2 regions of the Sphingobium sp. V4 genome follow, and region 1 is predicted to be linked to the other one. Evidence: predicted binding sites of a transcription regulator. Region 1 holds the regulator's gene; the other holds the start of a gene.
The links. The regulator LexA, encoded in region 1, represses DNA repair genes until DNA is damaged. The targets are predictions, from matches to a motif close to GTTCCNCNCTTGTTCT.
Positions count from the first base shown of each region.

Region 1 (6,971 bases):
TCCGACCATGGGGTGCGCTGCTTCCTGGTCGGCGAAACGCTGATGCGCCAGACCGACGTCGAGGCGGCGACCCGCAACCTGTTGACCGGCGCATGACCGGCCTGACGCATCTGGACGCGGATGGCGCGGCGCGCATGGTCGACGTCTCGGCCAAGGCCGTGACCGCGCGCGAGGCGGTCGCCTCCGGCCGGATCGAGATGAGCGGGGATGCCGCCGCCGCGATCGCGCAAGGCTTGGTCAAGAAGGGGGACGTGCTCGCCGTGGCCCGGGTGGCGGGCATCATGGCCGCCAAGCGGACGGCCGACCTCATCCCGCTCTGCCATCCGATCGCACTGAGCGCCGTGACGGTCGATTTCGATCTCGACGAGAGCGGCGTCACGGCCACCGCCACCGCCCGTACCGCCGGCCAGACCGGGGTGGAGATGGAAGCGCTGACCGCCGCTTCGATCGCCTTGCTCACCGTCTACGACATGGCCAAGGCGCTGGACAAGGCCATGGTCATCGGCAACGTCCGCCTGATCGCCAAGACCGGCGGCAAGTCCGGGGACTGGCACGCGGCATGAGTCTACTGCCCGTCGCCGACGCGCAGGCGCGCCTGTTCGCACTGGCGCGGCGCCTGCCGATCGAGATGGTTCCGGTCGGCCGGTCGGTCGGCCGCTGGCTGGCGCGGGACATCCTCGCCCTGCGCGATCAGCCCTGGGCCGACCTGTCGGCGATGGACGGCTATGCCGTGCGCGCGGCCGAATATCCCGGTCCCTGGCGCTTAGCCGGCGAAAGCGCGGCCGGTGCGGCTCACCTCCCCGCGCTCTCGCCCGGCGAAGCGGTCCGCATCTTCACGGGCGCGCCGCTGCCCCCTGGCGCCGACGCCATATTGATGCAGGAAAATGCGACCCGCGATGGCGACCTGCTGCGCGCCAACGCAGATCCGCTGCCCGCCGGCCGCCACGTTCGCCCCGCCGCTTCGGATTTCGCCCGCGACACTGTCCTGCTCCGGGCCGGAACGCGCATCGGTCCGGCCCAGATCGCCCTTGCGGTGCTGGCGGGCCATGGCGATCTGCCGGTCCATGCCAGGCCCAGGGTCGCGCTGCTGTCCACCGGCAACGAACTTGTGCCTCCCGGCGCGCCGACGCCGCCGGGCTTCCTGCCGTCCTCCAACGCGCCCATGCTGGCGGCGATGCTGGCGGACGTGCCTTGCGACGTGATCGACCTCGGCATCATAGCCGACGATCTCGACGCCATGGTGGCTGCGCTGGAACAGGCCCGCGAGGCCGACATCATCGTCTCGACCGGCGGCGCGTCGGTCGGCGACCATGATCTCGTCCGTCCCGCCTTCGCCAAGGCGGGCGGCACACTCGATTTCTGGAAGATCAGGATGCGTCCCGGCAAGCCGCTGATGGCCGGTCGGCTTGGCGGTTCGCTGTTCCTCGGCTTGCCCGGCAACCCCGTATCGGCTTTCGTCACCGGCACATTGTTCCTGCTGCCGCTGATCCGTCACCTCGGCGGGGCGGTCGATCCTCTGCCGCCCGTCGGCGAATCGCGGCTTGCATCCCCCCTGCCGGCCACGGGTGATCGCGACGACTATCTCCGCGCTTGGCGCAGCAGGGACGGAGCCGTATCCGTCACGTCGCAGGACAGCGCCGCCACCGCCGCCATGGCGCAGGCCGACTGCCTGATCCTGCGCCCGGCAGGATCGCCGCCAGCCCTGCCCGGCGACCGCATGACCGTGCTTCCACTCGCGTGACGGACAGAAAAAGGGGCCGCGGAACGGCCCCTTTCTGCTGATCTGTCGGCTTGGTCAGCGTTGCTGCTTGTTGCCCGGCGCCTTGTCCTGGCGGCGTTCGTCGCCCATCTGGTCCTGCCGGTTTTCCTGCTGATGCTGACGGTCGCTCTGACCACCGCCGCCTTGCTGGTCGCGGCGCTGGGACTTGTCCTGATCATTCTGGTTGGCCATTGTCACTCTCCTATACCCTCTGTGGAGGGTGGCATTGAAACCCCCGGACCACGACGCGCGTTCCGCGAAATGCGACCGGCCGTTCGGCGCTTGACTAATCCCCATGTGTTTCCTATGCGTTCCTCATACGTTCCACGGAGGACCGCAGCGATGTTGACGCCCAAGCAGCAGGAATTGCTGAGCTTCATTCAGACCCGGCTGGAGGAGGGCGGCGTGTCCCCCTCTTTCGAGGAGATGAAGGATGCGCTCGACCTGCGTTCCAAGTCCGGCATCCACCGCCTCATCAACGCGTTGGAAGAACGCGGCTTCATCCGTCGCCTGCCCAACCGCGCTCGCGCGCTGGAGGTCCTCAAGCTGCCCGACGCCATGCACCGCCCCCCCGCGCCGGTGATGGCGCCTGCGGTCGCGCCGCAGCCCAGGGTGGCGCCTGCCCTGCCAATCGCCGCCAATGACGTGATCGAAATCCCCCTGCACGGTCGCATCGCGGCCGGCGTTCCGATCGAGGCGATGGAGGGACAGGCCATGCTCTCCGTCCCTGCCGCGCTGCTCGGCGCGGGCGATCATTATGCGCTGGAAGTATCTGGCGATTCGATGGTCGAAGCCGGCATCCTCGACGGCGACTTCGCCCTGATCCAGCGCACGGATGTCGCGCGCGAGGGGCAGATCGTCGTCGCCCTGATCGACGATGCGGAAGCGACGCTCAAATATTTCCGGCGCGAAGGCAGCCGGGTCCGGCTCGACCCCGCCAACTCGGCATATGAACCGCAGATCTATGATCCGCGTCAGGTCCGTATCCAGGGCAAACTCGCCGGTCTGCTGCGCCGCTATAACTGAGATTTTCCGGACCTCGGGCGCACGATCCAGGGATGGGCGTCGCCCGGTCGATGGACGGTGTGAACTTCGCCATCTTGCAGGCTGATGGACAGGCCGCCGGTGCGCGCCAGCAACCGGCGGTCAATCTTCAACCAGCGCGGACGGCACCAGCGCGGCAGGCCCCGATCGCTGATGACGATATCCGCCGCCGCGCAATCCCGTGCAAAGTCGCGCCGCGCGATCAGCATGTCGCTGCGGGTCAGGAGCAACCGCCAGTCTCGACCCGTCCTGTCTCTCAACCCGACTGCGCAAAGGTCCGCTGAACAGCGCGCCTGCGGCAGCGCCGCGATGGCTTCCAGCTCACCGTCATGGCCCGCACTTTCCGACAGCACGTCGCGGACATAGTCTCCCGCCCCGGCGCGCAGGGTCGCCATGCCCTTCTCTATCCGCACCGCCACATGCCGTCCGTCGCCCGTGACCAGGACATCCGGCGGTGACGCCATCAGGGTCGCCGCCATGCCGATGCCCAGCGGCGCCAGCCCCAGCCACCTGATTCCCGTCCGCCACAACAGGCACCACAGCAACCCGACGACGGTCATGCCGAACAGGGTGGCGCCCATGGCCGGCGCCACCATGGTCGCCATCGGACTGGCGGCCACGCTGTGGGCCAGAAGCAGGAGCAGGTTGAGCGCTTGTTCCGTCACCCACCAGGCCGGAGCCCCCAGTCCCACCAGGTCGAGCGCCAGCGCCAAGGCCTCCAGCGGCATGACCAGGAAGGTGGTGAGCGGGATCGCGATCAGGTTGGCGAAGGCGCCCAGCAGGCCCGCCTTGTGGAAATGAAACAGCGCGATCGGCATCAGCACCAGTTCGACGGCGACGCCGGTCGCCAGCGTCACCGCCAGAAGACGGCCGCCTTTGCGAATCATCCCTTCATCACGCGCCGCGGCAAAGGCGCGAAAGCGCGGATGCTCGGCCAGCGCCACCAATGCCGTCACTGCGGCGAAACTCATCTGGAAACTCGGCCCGACCAGCGCCTCGGGCCAGAACAGAAGCACGACCAGCGCGCCGGCCGCCACCAGCCGCAAGGTGATCGCATCGCGCCCCATCGCCAGCCCGCCCAGAACCAGCAGTGCGGCGACACAGGATCTGACCGTCGGCACCTCGGCCCCTGTCAGCAAGGTGTAGCCGATCCCCGCCAGCGCCCCGCCGGTCGCCGCGATCAGCATCAGCGGCCAGCCCAGCACAGCGCGCCGGCTGAGCGCCATGACGCGCATCAGCAGGAAGATCACGGCGCCGATCAGCGCGGTGACGTGCAGCCCACTGATCGACAGCAGATGGGCCAGGCCGCTCCGCCGCATCGCCTCCGCATCGGCCTCACTGATGGCGCCCTGATCCCCGGTCGCCAGCGCAGCGGCGATCCCCTCGACCGGCCCGTCCACGCGCTCCACGATATGGCCGAACAATCGCGCCCTCAGCGACGGCGATGCAGTCGACGGACGCAAGACTTCCACAGGCTTGAGCGCCCTTCCGGTTGCGCCAATCCCCTGAAAATAGGCGCGTGCGGCAAAATCATAGCCGCCCGGCACGGATGGCGGCGCCGGCGGCATCAACCGCACGCGAAACCGGATGCGCGCGCCAGCGCCCAGGCCGGCAGGCACGTCCGCATCCGCGATGTTGACCCTGACCCTCGCGGGCAGGCCGGGCGCAGCGACCGGCCGGAGCATGACGCGCACGATAGCCTGCGACGGCACGCGGCGCTCGGACAGCACGTCCCCGGTCAGTTCGACGAATGTCGCCCGGCCGAGCGGCGGCTGCCCCAGCAGGCTCGCCTTCCCCCAGACCAGCAGACAGCCCATGCACGCCAGGATCGCGCCCGCCACGATCATCCGCCGCAACCGCCCTCCCGCCGGCAACATGGTCCCCGTACAGGCCATCGCCAGCGCCGCGCAGCAGAAGGCGAGCCAGCCCATCGCGTGCGGCAGCAGGAACCAGGCCGCAATGCCGCAGCCCGCCCCCACCGGCGCCCATAATCCGATCTGCTCGCGCTCGCACTCCAGCCGGCTTTCGACGGCTTCCAGCGCCGCCCGCGCCCACGCCCACGGCCCCGCACCAAGGGAGGTTTGTCGTGGCTCAAAAGCCGTGCTAGGGGGCGGCGCATTCATGGGTCAGCTAAGGCGAATGTCAAAGAATATGACGGCAAGTGCAACGGGAATGAACAAGCAGGTGGTGACCCGTTTCGCCCCGTCGCCCACGGGATACCTGCATATTGGCGGCGCCCGCACCGCGCTGTTCAACTGGCTGTTCGCGCGTCACCATGGCGGCAAGTTCCTGCTGCGCGTCGAGGATACCGATCGTGCGCGTTCGACCGAGGCGGCCGTGGCCGCGATCTTCGACGGCCTCGAATGGTTGGGCCTGGCCGGTGACGAGCCGGCCGTGTTCCAGTTCGAACGCACCCCCCGCCATGCCGAGGTCGCCAGCCAGCTGCTCGATGCCGGCCATGCCTATAAATGCTACGCGACGCCCGAGGAGCTGGCATCCTTGCGCGAACAGCAGCGCGCGGCCAGGCAGCCGATGCGCTATGACGGTCGCTGGCGCGATCGCGATCCGGCCGAAGCGCCCGAAGGCGCGCCCTTCGTCATCCGCATCAAGGCGCCGCGCGACGGCGAAACGGTGATCGAGGATGCGGTGCAGGGCCGCGTCGTCGTCCAGAATGCGGAACTGGACGACATGATCCTGCTGCGGTCGGATGGCACCCCCACCTATATGCTCGCCGTCGTGGTCGACGATCATGACATGGGCGTGACGCACGTCATCCGGGGCGACGACCATCTCAACAACGCCTTCCGCCAGTTGACGATCATCAAGGCCATGGGCTGGGACGAGCCGGTCTACGCCCATATCCCCCTGATCCACGGATCGGACGGTGCGAAACTGTCCAAGCGCCACGGCGCGCTGGGTGTCGATGCCTATCGCGACGAAATGGGGATGCTGCCCGAAGCGGTGCTGAACTATCTGCTGCGCTTGGGCTGGGGACATGGCGACGAGGAGATCATCTCGATCGCCCGCGCGATCGACCTGTTCGACATCGGCGGCGTCGGCCGATCGCCGTCGCGCTTTGACATCAAGAAGCTGGAAAATCTCAACGGCCATTATCTGCGCGAAGCGGATGATTCGCGGCTGGCCGGGCTGGTCGCGCCGCGGGTCGAGGCGCGGCTCGGAAAGGTTTTGAGCGAAAACCAGTTGGGCATTTTGACCCAGGCGATGCCTTCGCTGAAGCCGCGGGCCAAAACCCTTAATGAAATTGCGGAGGGAGCAGAATTTCTGTTCAAAAATTGCCCGCTCGATTTTGACGAAAAGGCAATTGCTCTGCTAGACGACTCCGCGCGCGCGCTGCTGACCAAGACAGCCGACGCTCTCCAGCCCGTCCAGTCCTGGACGGTTGAAGCGATCGAAGAAGCGATACGCCGCGTGGCGGAGGATGCTGGCCTGGGCCTCGGCAAGGTGGCGCAACCGCTGCGTGCGGCGCTCACCGGCCGCACGGTCTCGCCGGGTATTTTCGATGTCCTCTTCCTTCTGGGGAAAGAGGAGAGCTTGGAACGGCTGGCCGGTGCAGGGCACGCAACGGCTGGTTGATGGCACTCAAGGAGAAAAACATGTCGGATAATAAAGCCAATTTGACCATTGGGGGAGCGAGCAACGACTATGCCATCATGGATGGCACCGTTGGGCCGCAGGTCATCGACGTTCGCAAGCTCTACGCCCAGACCGGCATGTTCACCTATGACCCGGGCTTCACCTCGACCGCCAGCTGCGAATCCGGCCTGACCTATATCGACGGCGACGAAGGCGTCCTGCTGCATCGCGGCTATCCGATCGGCCAGCTCGCCGAACAGTCCAGCTTCATGGAAGTCAGCTACCTGCTGCTGAACGGCGAACTGCCCTCCAAGCAGGAACTGGACGACTTCACCCGCACGATCACGCGCCACACGATGGTGCATGAACAGCTGACCACCTTCTATCGCGGCTTCCGTCGCGACGCGCATCCGATGGCGATCATGTGCGGCGTCGTCGGCGCGCTGTCGGCCTTCTATCACGATTCCACCGACATCAACGATCCGTTGCAGCGCAAGATCGCCAGCCACCGCCTGATCGCCAAGATGCCGACCATTGCGGCGATGGCGTATAAATATTCGGTGGGTCAGCCCTT
Region 1 covers NZ_CP081001.1:990,975-997,945, reverse strand. The annotation lists gene trpC (indole-3-glycerol phosphate synthase TrpC) at 1-96, shown strand, start outside; gene moaC (cyclic pyranopterin monophosphate synthase MoaC) at 93-563, shown strand; gene K3M67_RS05245 (molybdopterin molybdotransferase MoeA) at 560-1,741, shown strand; gene K3M67_RS05240 (hypothetical protein) at 1,796-1,951, opposite strand; gene lexA (transcriptional repressor LexA) at 2,102-2,785, shown strand; gene K3M67_RS05230 (ComEC/Rec2 family competence protein) at 2,776-4,926, opposite strand; gene gltX (glutamate--tRNA ligase) at 4,955-6,397, shown strand; gene K3M67_RS05220 (citrate synthase) at 6,418-6,971, shown strand, end outside.

Region 2 (6,971 bases), 370 kb from region 1:
ATCGCTCGCAACTGTCTCCAAGTTAGAAGGATCGAACTCCACCTCGGGTGATAAGGGGGCATTCCAACTGTCGACCTGATACCTTGTAAGAGCGGTCGGGTTGACAGCTCTAAGCTGCTCAACAGATCTTTTTCGATCCTCGATTTGAGCAGGTAAATCCCTAAGTCTTTGTTTTGCTAACTCAAGAAGATTCTGGAGATTATCAATTGTTTCTCCAGAATTTTTCCCCGTCCGCCCAAATAGCTCTGGTTCTCCAAAGTAAGAGTAATTTCTTCTTTTTTCTCCGTAGAGAACCTTCAATTCCGCATCATCATGAATTGCGATCGTTGTTGAGTCGCTGAGTACGCGCTTGATTGAACTGATTTCTATCGCGAGCTTCGGGGTGTTGATGTAGTAATTTTGCCAGATTGGAACACCGAAAGCGACAAGAAGCCCAATTCCAGCAGAAATTACCGGGACGATTGCCGGATTTAAGCCGCCGACGAACGCTAAAACCCAACCTCCCAACAAGCCAGCAGCAAAAGCAGTAGGATAATAAAGCAGTCGGACGGTCTTTCTGGAAATTCGACGTTGCATTTTCGGCCCCCACCGATTGATTAGGCTGCGGCAATAAGAGGTTTCATCGTTGATATTTAATTAATCGCGTATCTCACTATCACTCCGCCGCCACAGCTTCCAACCCCAGCAACGGCGCGAGATAGCGCCCGGTAAAGCTCCGGGCGTTCTTCGCGACCTTTTCCGGCGTGCCTTCGGCGACGACTTCGCCGCCCTTGACGCCACCCTCTGGGCCCATGTCGATGATCCAATCCGCCGTCTTGATGACGTCCAGATTATGCTCGATCACGACCACGCTGTTGCCCTGGTCGACCAGGGCGTGGAGGACTTCGAGGAGTTTGCGGACGTCCTCGAAGTGGAGGCCGGTGGTGGGCTCGTCCAATATGTAGAGGGTGTTGCCGGTGGCTCTGCGGGAGAGTTCCTTGGCGAGCTTGACGCGCTGGGCTTCGCCGCCGGACAGGGTGGTGGCCTGCTGGCCGACCTTGATATAGCCAAGGCCGACTTCCGCGAGCATCGCCATCTTGTCGCGGATCGGCGGGACGGCCTTGAAGAATTCGACGGCATCCTCGACCGTCATGTCGAGCACGTCGGCGATCGACTTGCCCTTGAACTTCACCTCCAGCGTCTCGCGATTGTAGCGGGCGCCGTGGCAGACATCGCAGGTGACATAGACGTCGGGGAGGAAGTGCATCTCGATCTTGATGAGGCCGTCGCCGGTGCAGGCTTCGCAGCGGCCGCCCTTGACGTTGAAGCTGAAACGGCCGGGCTTGTAGCCGCGCGCCTGGGCTTCGGGCAGGCCCGCGAACCAGTCGCGGATATTGGTGAAGGCGCCGGTATAGGTGGCCGGGTTGGAGCGCGGGGTGCGGCCGATGGGCGACTGGTCGATGTCGATCACCTTGTCGCAATGGTCGAGGCCGGTGATCTTGTCATGCGGGCCGGCAACGATGCGGGCGCCGTTGAGGGCGCGGGCCGACGCGGCGTAGAGCGTGTCGATGGTGAAGCTGGACTTGCCCGATCCCGATACGCCGGTGATGCAGGTGAAGGTGCCGAGCGGGATCGAGGCGGTGACGCCGGTCAGGTTGTTGGCGCGGGCATTGTGGACGGTGAGCTTCTTGCCCGACCCCTTGCGGCGCTTCATCGGCACGTCGATGCGGCGGGTGCCGTTCAGATAGTCGGCGGTCAGGCTGTCCCTGTGGGCGAGCAGTTCGGGCAGGGTGCCCTGCGCGACGATGGTGCCGCCATGGACGCCCGCGCCCGGCCCCATGTCGACGATATAGTCGGCGGCGCGGATCGCATCCTCGTCATGCTCCACGACGATGACGCTGTTGCCGAGGTCGCGCAGGCGCTTGAGGGTCACGAGCAGCCGGTCATTGTCGCGCTGGTGCAGGCCGATCGAGGGTTCGTCGAGGACGTAGAGGACGCCCGACAGGCCGCTGCCGATCTGGGAGGCGAGGCGGATGCGCTGGGACTCGCCGCCCGACAGGGTTCCGCTGGTGCGGTCGAGATTGAGATAGTCGAGGCCGACATTGTTGAGGAAGCCGAGGCGCTCCACGATTTCCTTGAGGATGGCGCGGGCGATCTGGTTCTGCTGGTCGTTGAGATGGTCGGGGAGGGCGGAGAAGAAGGCGAGCGCGTCCACCACCGATCGGCGGGTGGAGAGGCTGATGTCCTCGCCCGCGATCTTGACGGCCAGCGCCTCGGGCTTGAGGCGGGCGCCGTGGCAGGTCTCGCACGGCATGGCGGTCTGGTACTTGGCCAGCTCCTCGCGCATCCAGGCGCTGTCGGTCTGGAGCAGGCGGCGGTTGAGGTTGCCGATGACGCCCTCGAACGCTTTCTTGACCTCGTAGCTTTTCTTGCCGTCCTGGAAGCGCAGGGTGACGGGCTTGCCGCCGGTGCCGTGGAGGATGATGAGCTTCACCTCGCCGGGGAGGTCGGCCCAGGGGGTGTCGAGGGAGAAGCCGAACTCGCGGGCGAGGGAGCCGAGCACCTGCATATAATAGGGGCTGGGCGGGTTGGACTTGGCCCAGGGGACCACGGCGCCCTTCTTGATCGAGAGGGCTTCGTTGGGGACGACGAGTTCGGGGTCGAACTCCTGCCGTTCGCCAAGGCCATCGCAGGCCGGGCAGGCGCCCAAGGGGGCGTTGAAGGAGAAGAGGCGCGGCTCGATCTCGGGGATGGTGAAGCCGCTGACCGGGCAGGCGAATTTTTCGGAGAAGACGATGCGGTTGGCGGGGATGCCGGCGCCCTTCATCTTCTTGTCGGCGGACTGGACTTCATCCTCGCGGCCCGGCACGACGCCGTCGGCGAGGTCGACATAGGCGAGGCCGTCGGCGAGTTTCAGCGCCTGCTCGAAACTGTCGGCGAGACGCGTGCCCATGTCCGGCCCCACGGCGAGGCGGTCGACCACGACTTCGATGTCATGCTTGTATTTCTTGTCGAGGGCGGGGGCGTCCTCGATCAGGACCATCTCGCCGTCGATGCGGACGCGGGTGTAGCCCGCCTTCTGCCACTCGGCCAGTTCCTTGCGATACTCCCCCTTGCGGCCGCGCACGACCGGGGCGAGCAGGTAGAAGCGGGTGCCCTCCGGCAGGAGCATCACGCGGTCGACCATCTGGCTGACGGTCTGGGCGCTGATCGGGAGGCCTGTCGCGGGCGAGTAGGGGATGCCGACGCGCGCCCAGAGGAGGCGCATATAGTCGTAGATCTCCGTGACGGTCGCCACCGTCGAGCGCGGGTTGCGGCTGGTGGTCTTCTGCTCGATGCTGATCGCGGGGGACAGGCCTTCGATATGCTCGACATCGGGCTTCTGCATCATCTCCAGAAACTGGCGCGCATAGGCGGAGAGCGACTCCACATAGCGGCGCTGCCCCTCCGCATAGATGGTGTCGAAGGCGAGGGAGGATTTGCCCGAGCCGGACAGGCCGGTGATGACGATCAGGGAATCGCGGGGCAGGTCGACGTCGACGCCCTTGAGGTTGTGCTCGCGAGCGCCGCGGACGCTGATGTGGGTGAGGCTCATGGGGCGTGTTGTTCCAGATTTGTTCTGATCGGGCAAGCGCTGGCGCGCGGACTGGGGGCAAAATAGGGATTTGGGCGCAGAAGGGAAAGGCGAGGCTGCCAAATGCTTTTTTCGGCGCGCCAAGGAGGGAGCCTGGATGCCGCGGCAGCCCTGACGCCCAGGCAATGGAGCGGCAGGGCGCGCGCGAGGAGGTGGGCGCTGCCGCGCGCCTTCGCCCAGATATGAAGCGACGGCGCGCGCCCGCCTGACTGATGTCGTTCGTCGGCAGCGACCGGCGGTTCGTCCGCCGCTGACGCCGCCCGGCGACCGGCGGATGACGGTCATCGAACCGCGATTTGCCCTTCCTGCCGTAGCGTTATCATGGCGGCGTTAAGGGACGGTTCAGCGCCAGTAGCGTCGTCTCTTCCACATCAGTTCATCCCGATCCGGAGTGCCCGACAGCATCTGGATACGCCCCCGGCCTTCCCTTGCGCCGGGGGCGTTTTCATTCGTCCCCGACCGTTGCGATTCGCTCTTTCCGTTACGGTTCATGTCGTTTGCCGGGCGGCGCATGTCGTTCGTCGCGCCGTTCGTCCCCCGTCCCTGTGTCATTGGTCGAAGCCGGCGTCGTTGGCCGACGATGGTCGCATCCGGTCGAACCGGACGCGCACCGGCGGGGGACTGCGCCTACACAGGATGGGCGAGCGGGACAGGAGCCGACCCCGAAAACCTCCGGCTCCCCCGCTCGCAACACCGGCGCCGCGACGCCCCCCAAGAGGCGGCCCGGTCAAACCAGTTTGTGAGGAGATATGCCCATGTTCCGTTCGTCCAAGATCGCCGCCGCTTTCGCCACCGTCACCCTGATCGCCACCGCCGGTGCGGCTTCCGCCGAACCCTTCGAATCCAATGGCCGCAGCGCCGAAGTCTATCATGGCGACCTGAACCTGGCGAAGGCCGACCACCAGAAGCAGCTGCGCAGCCGGATCTCCCGCGCCGCGTCGCGGGTGTGCGCGACGACGGACCTGGCGGCGATGACCGCCTGCCGCAGCAAGGCGATCGCCCATGTCTCGGTGCCGGTGAACGCCGCCATCGCCCGCGCCGAAACCGGCGAACGCTATGCCGATGCAGGCAAGGAGGTTCGCGCCCTCACCGGCAACTGAGCGCCGGCGCGCGCGCCTGTCGGAAACGAAACGGCCCGGAGATGATCCGGGCCGTTTTCGCATGTGGCGCAGCGGCGGTCGGGCCGGATCAGCGCGGCCCGGTGAGGATGGGATGGGCGAGGCGCAGTTCGTCGCTCAGCCGTTCGATCGTCTCGACCTCCACGGCCGAGCCGATCGGATCGAGGGTCCAGTTGCAATGCGGATGGGTGGCGCGATCATAGAGCCGCACCGGCCCCAGCAATCGGCGCCACTTGTGTTTCTGGCCGCCATGATCGCGCAGCAGCCGGGCGACGAGCAGGTCGGTCATCTGGTCGGCGGTCATGCGCGTGCCTTGCCCTCTATTTGCGGCGGTATCGGAAATACCAGACTTCGTGGCCGATGCGCCGGGCCTTCGCTTCGTAGCGGGTTTCGGGCCAGCCGCCGGGGCGGTTCTGGAAATCCTTCGGCTCGCTGGCCAGCCAGTCGAAATCGGGATGGCCGTTCATCACCATCAGCGCCCAGCGCAGATAGACCGGATGGTCGGTGCCGAAGCGGAATTCGCCGCCGGGCTTGAGCTTGCGGGCGATCATCGCGACCGGGCCGGGGTTCATCATCCGACGCTTGGCGTGGCGCGCCTTGGGCCAGGGATCGGGATGGAGGAGATAGACGAAGCTGAGGGCGCCGTCGGGGATGCGGGCAAGCACGTCGAGCGCATCGCCCATGTGCAGGCGCACATTGCCCAGCGCCTGGTCGCGGACATGGCCGAGCGCCTGGACCACGCCGTTGAGGAAAGGCTCGCACCCGATGAAGCCATGGTCGGGCAGCAGGTCGGCGCGCCAGGCCATATGTTCGCCGCCGCCGAAGCCGATTTCGAAATGGAGCGGGCGGTCATAACCAAACAGGTTCGCGGCGGTCACTTCGCCCTCCGCCGGGACGGACAGGGCGGGGAGCAGCGTGTCGACCAGCTCCTGCTGGCCCTTGCGGAGCTTTGGCCCCGACTGGCGCCCATAGAGGCGGTTGAGGGTCGTGGGGTCGCCGGATTTATGCGCAGTCATGGGGCGCGCGCTTAGCCGGGGGAACGGCGCGGGGCAAGCAGGACGATGTCAGATGCCGAGCAGCGGCCAGAGGATGATGAGCAGCCCGACCAGGCTGGCGAAGAACATGATCGTGCGGACGACCGGGATGCCGAGGCCGTAGAGCGGCAGATAGACGATGCGCGCACCCAGCCAGATCCAGCCGCCCAGCGCGGTCCACTCGCTGGTCCTGCCCGCCACCACGACCCCGATCAAGGCGACGATGGCGATGGGCAGTGTTTCCATATAATTGGCCTGGGCACGGGAGAGGCGGCCGCCGAGGGGATTGAGCTGGGGCAGCCGTTCGTCGCGGGCGCCCATATTCCATTTGGCGCCATATTGCTTCGTCTTCACATGGGCGGCGGCGAAGATGTGGACGAGGAGCAGGATCATGCCCCAGGCCAGGATCGTGAGTTCGACGGGCATGGTGATGTCCTTCCCTTTTTCCGCCTCTTAGCAAATCCGGATCGCGCAGGACAGAGCAAGCCCGCGGTTCGTGAGCATGTCGGGGCTGCGCCCGAAGCGAATGGGGAGGGACTTACAGGGTCAGGCCCACCCGTCCGATCAAGGTTGCCCCGGCATGGGTATTGCCGGTGGCGGCGATGTCCGTGTCGGCGTAGCGCAGGCCCGCGGACCAGCGGCCGCGATACCAGTCGAGCGCGACGCCATGGTCCCAATAGCCGCCATCGGGCCGCAGGCGCGCGGCGCGGAGGGGGCTGCGAACGTCGCCCGATGACCGGCCGAGATGGCCGGACAGGGTAAGCGGGGTGCCCGGGATGCCGATGGCGGCGCTGGTCGAGAGATAGAGATTGTCGCCGCCGATCGCCGATTGGCGCGGGGCATAGCGGGCGCCGAGATCGACGCTGGCCGGGCCGAGGGTGAAGCCAGCGATCGCGCCGACTTCGCCATAGCCCTGGTCGGACGCACCGGGGAAGAGATGGTAGCGCCCCTCGGCCGTCAGGCGGAAGCCCCCCAGTTGCCGGGCATAGCTGGCGCCCAGGTCGATGGCCGCGTCGGCGCCGCCATGACGCGCGCTGCCCCAAAGGCTGGTCGCCGTGCCGTCGAGGCTGAGGCCGTCTGCGACCGGGAGGGACAGGGTGCCGCGCAGCACCGGATCGCCGCCGCTCCAGCCGAGGCCGCGGCGGCGATCTTCGCTGACGACTTCGAGCGTGACGGTCGGGCCGGCGGCATCCTGGGCGGCGGCCG
Region 2 covers NZ_CP081001.1:624,078-631,048, forward strand. The annotation lists gene K3M67_RS03245 (hypothetical protein) at 1-576, opposite strand, end outside; gene uvrA (excinuclease ABC subunit UvrA) at 656-3,574, opposite strand; gene K3M67_RS03255 (UrcA family protein) at 4,369-4,713, shown strand; gene K3M67_RS03260 (hypothetical protein) at 4,802-5,035, opposite strand; gene trmB (tRNA (guanine(46)-N(7))-methyltransferase TrmB) at 5,052-5,747, opposite strand; gene K3M67_RS03270 (MAPEG family protein) at 5,796-6,191, opposite strand; gene K3M67_RS03275 (TorF family putative porin) at 6,304-6,971, opposite strand, start outside.
Region 2: a site for LexA is predicted at 3,585-3,600, ahead of uvrA (excinuclease ABC subunit UvrA). Genes of this name have one in related genera too.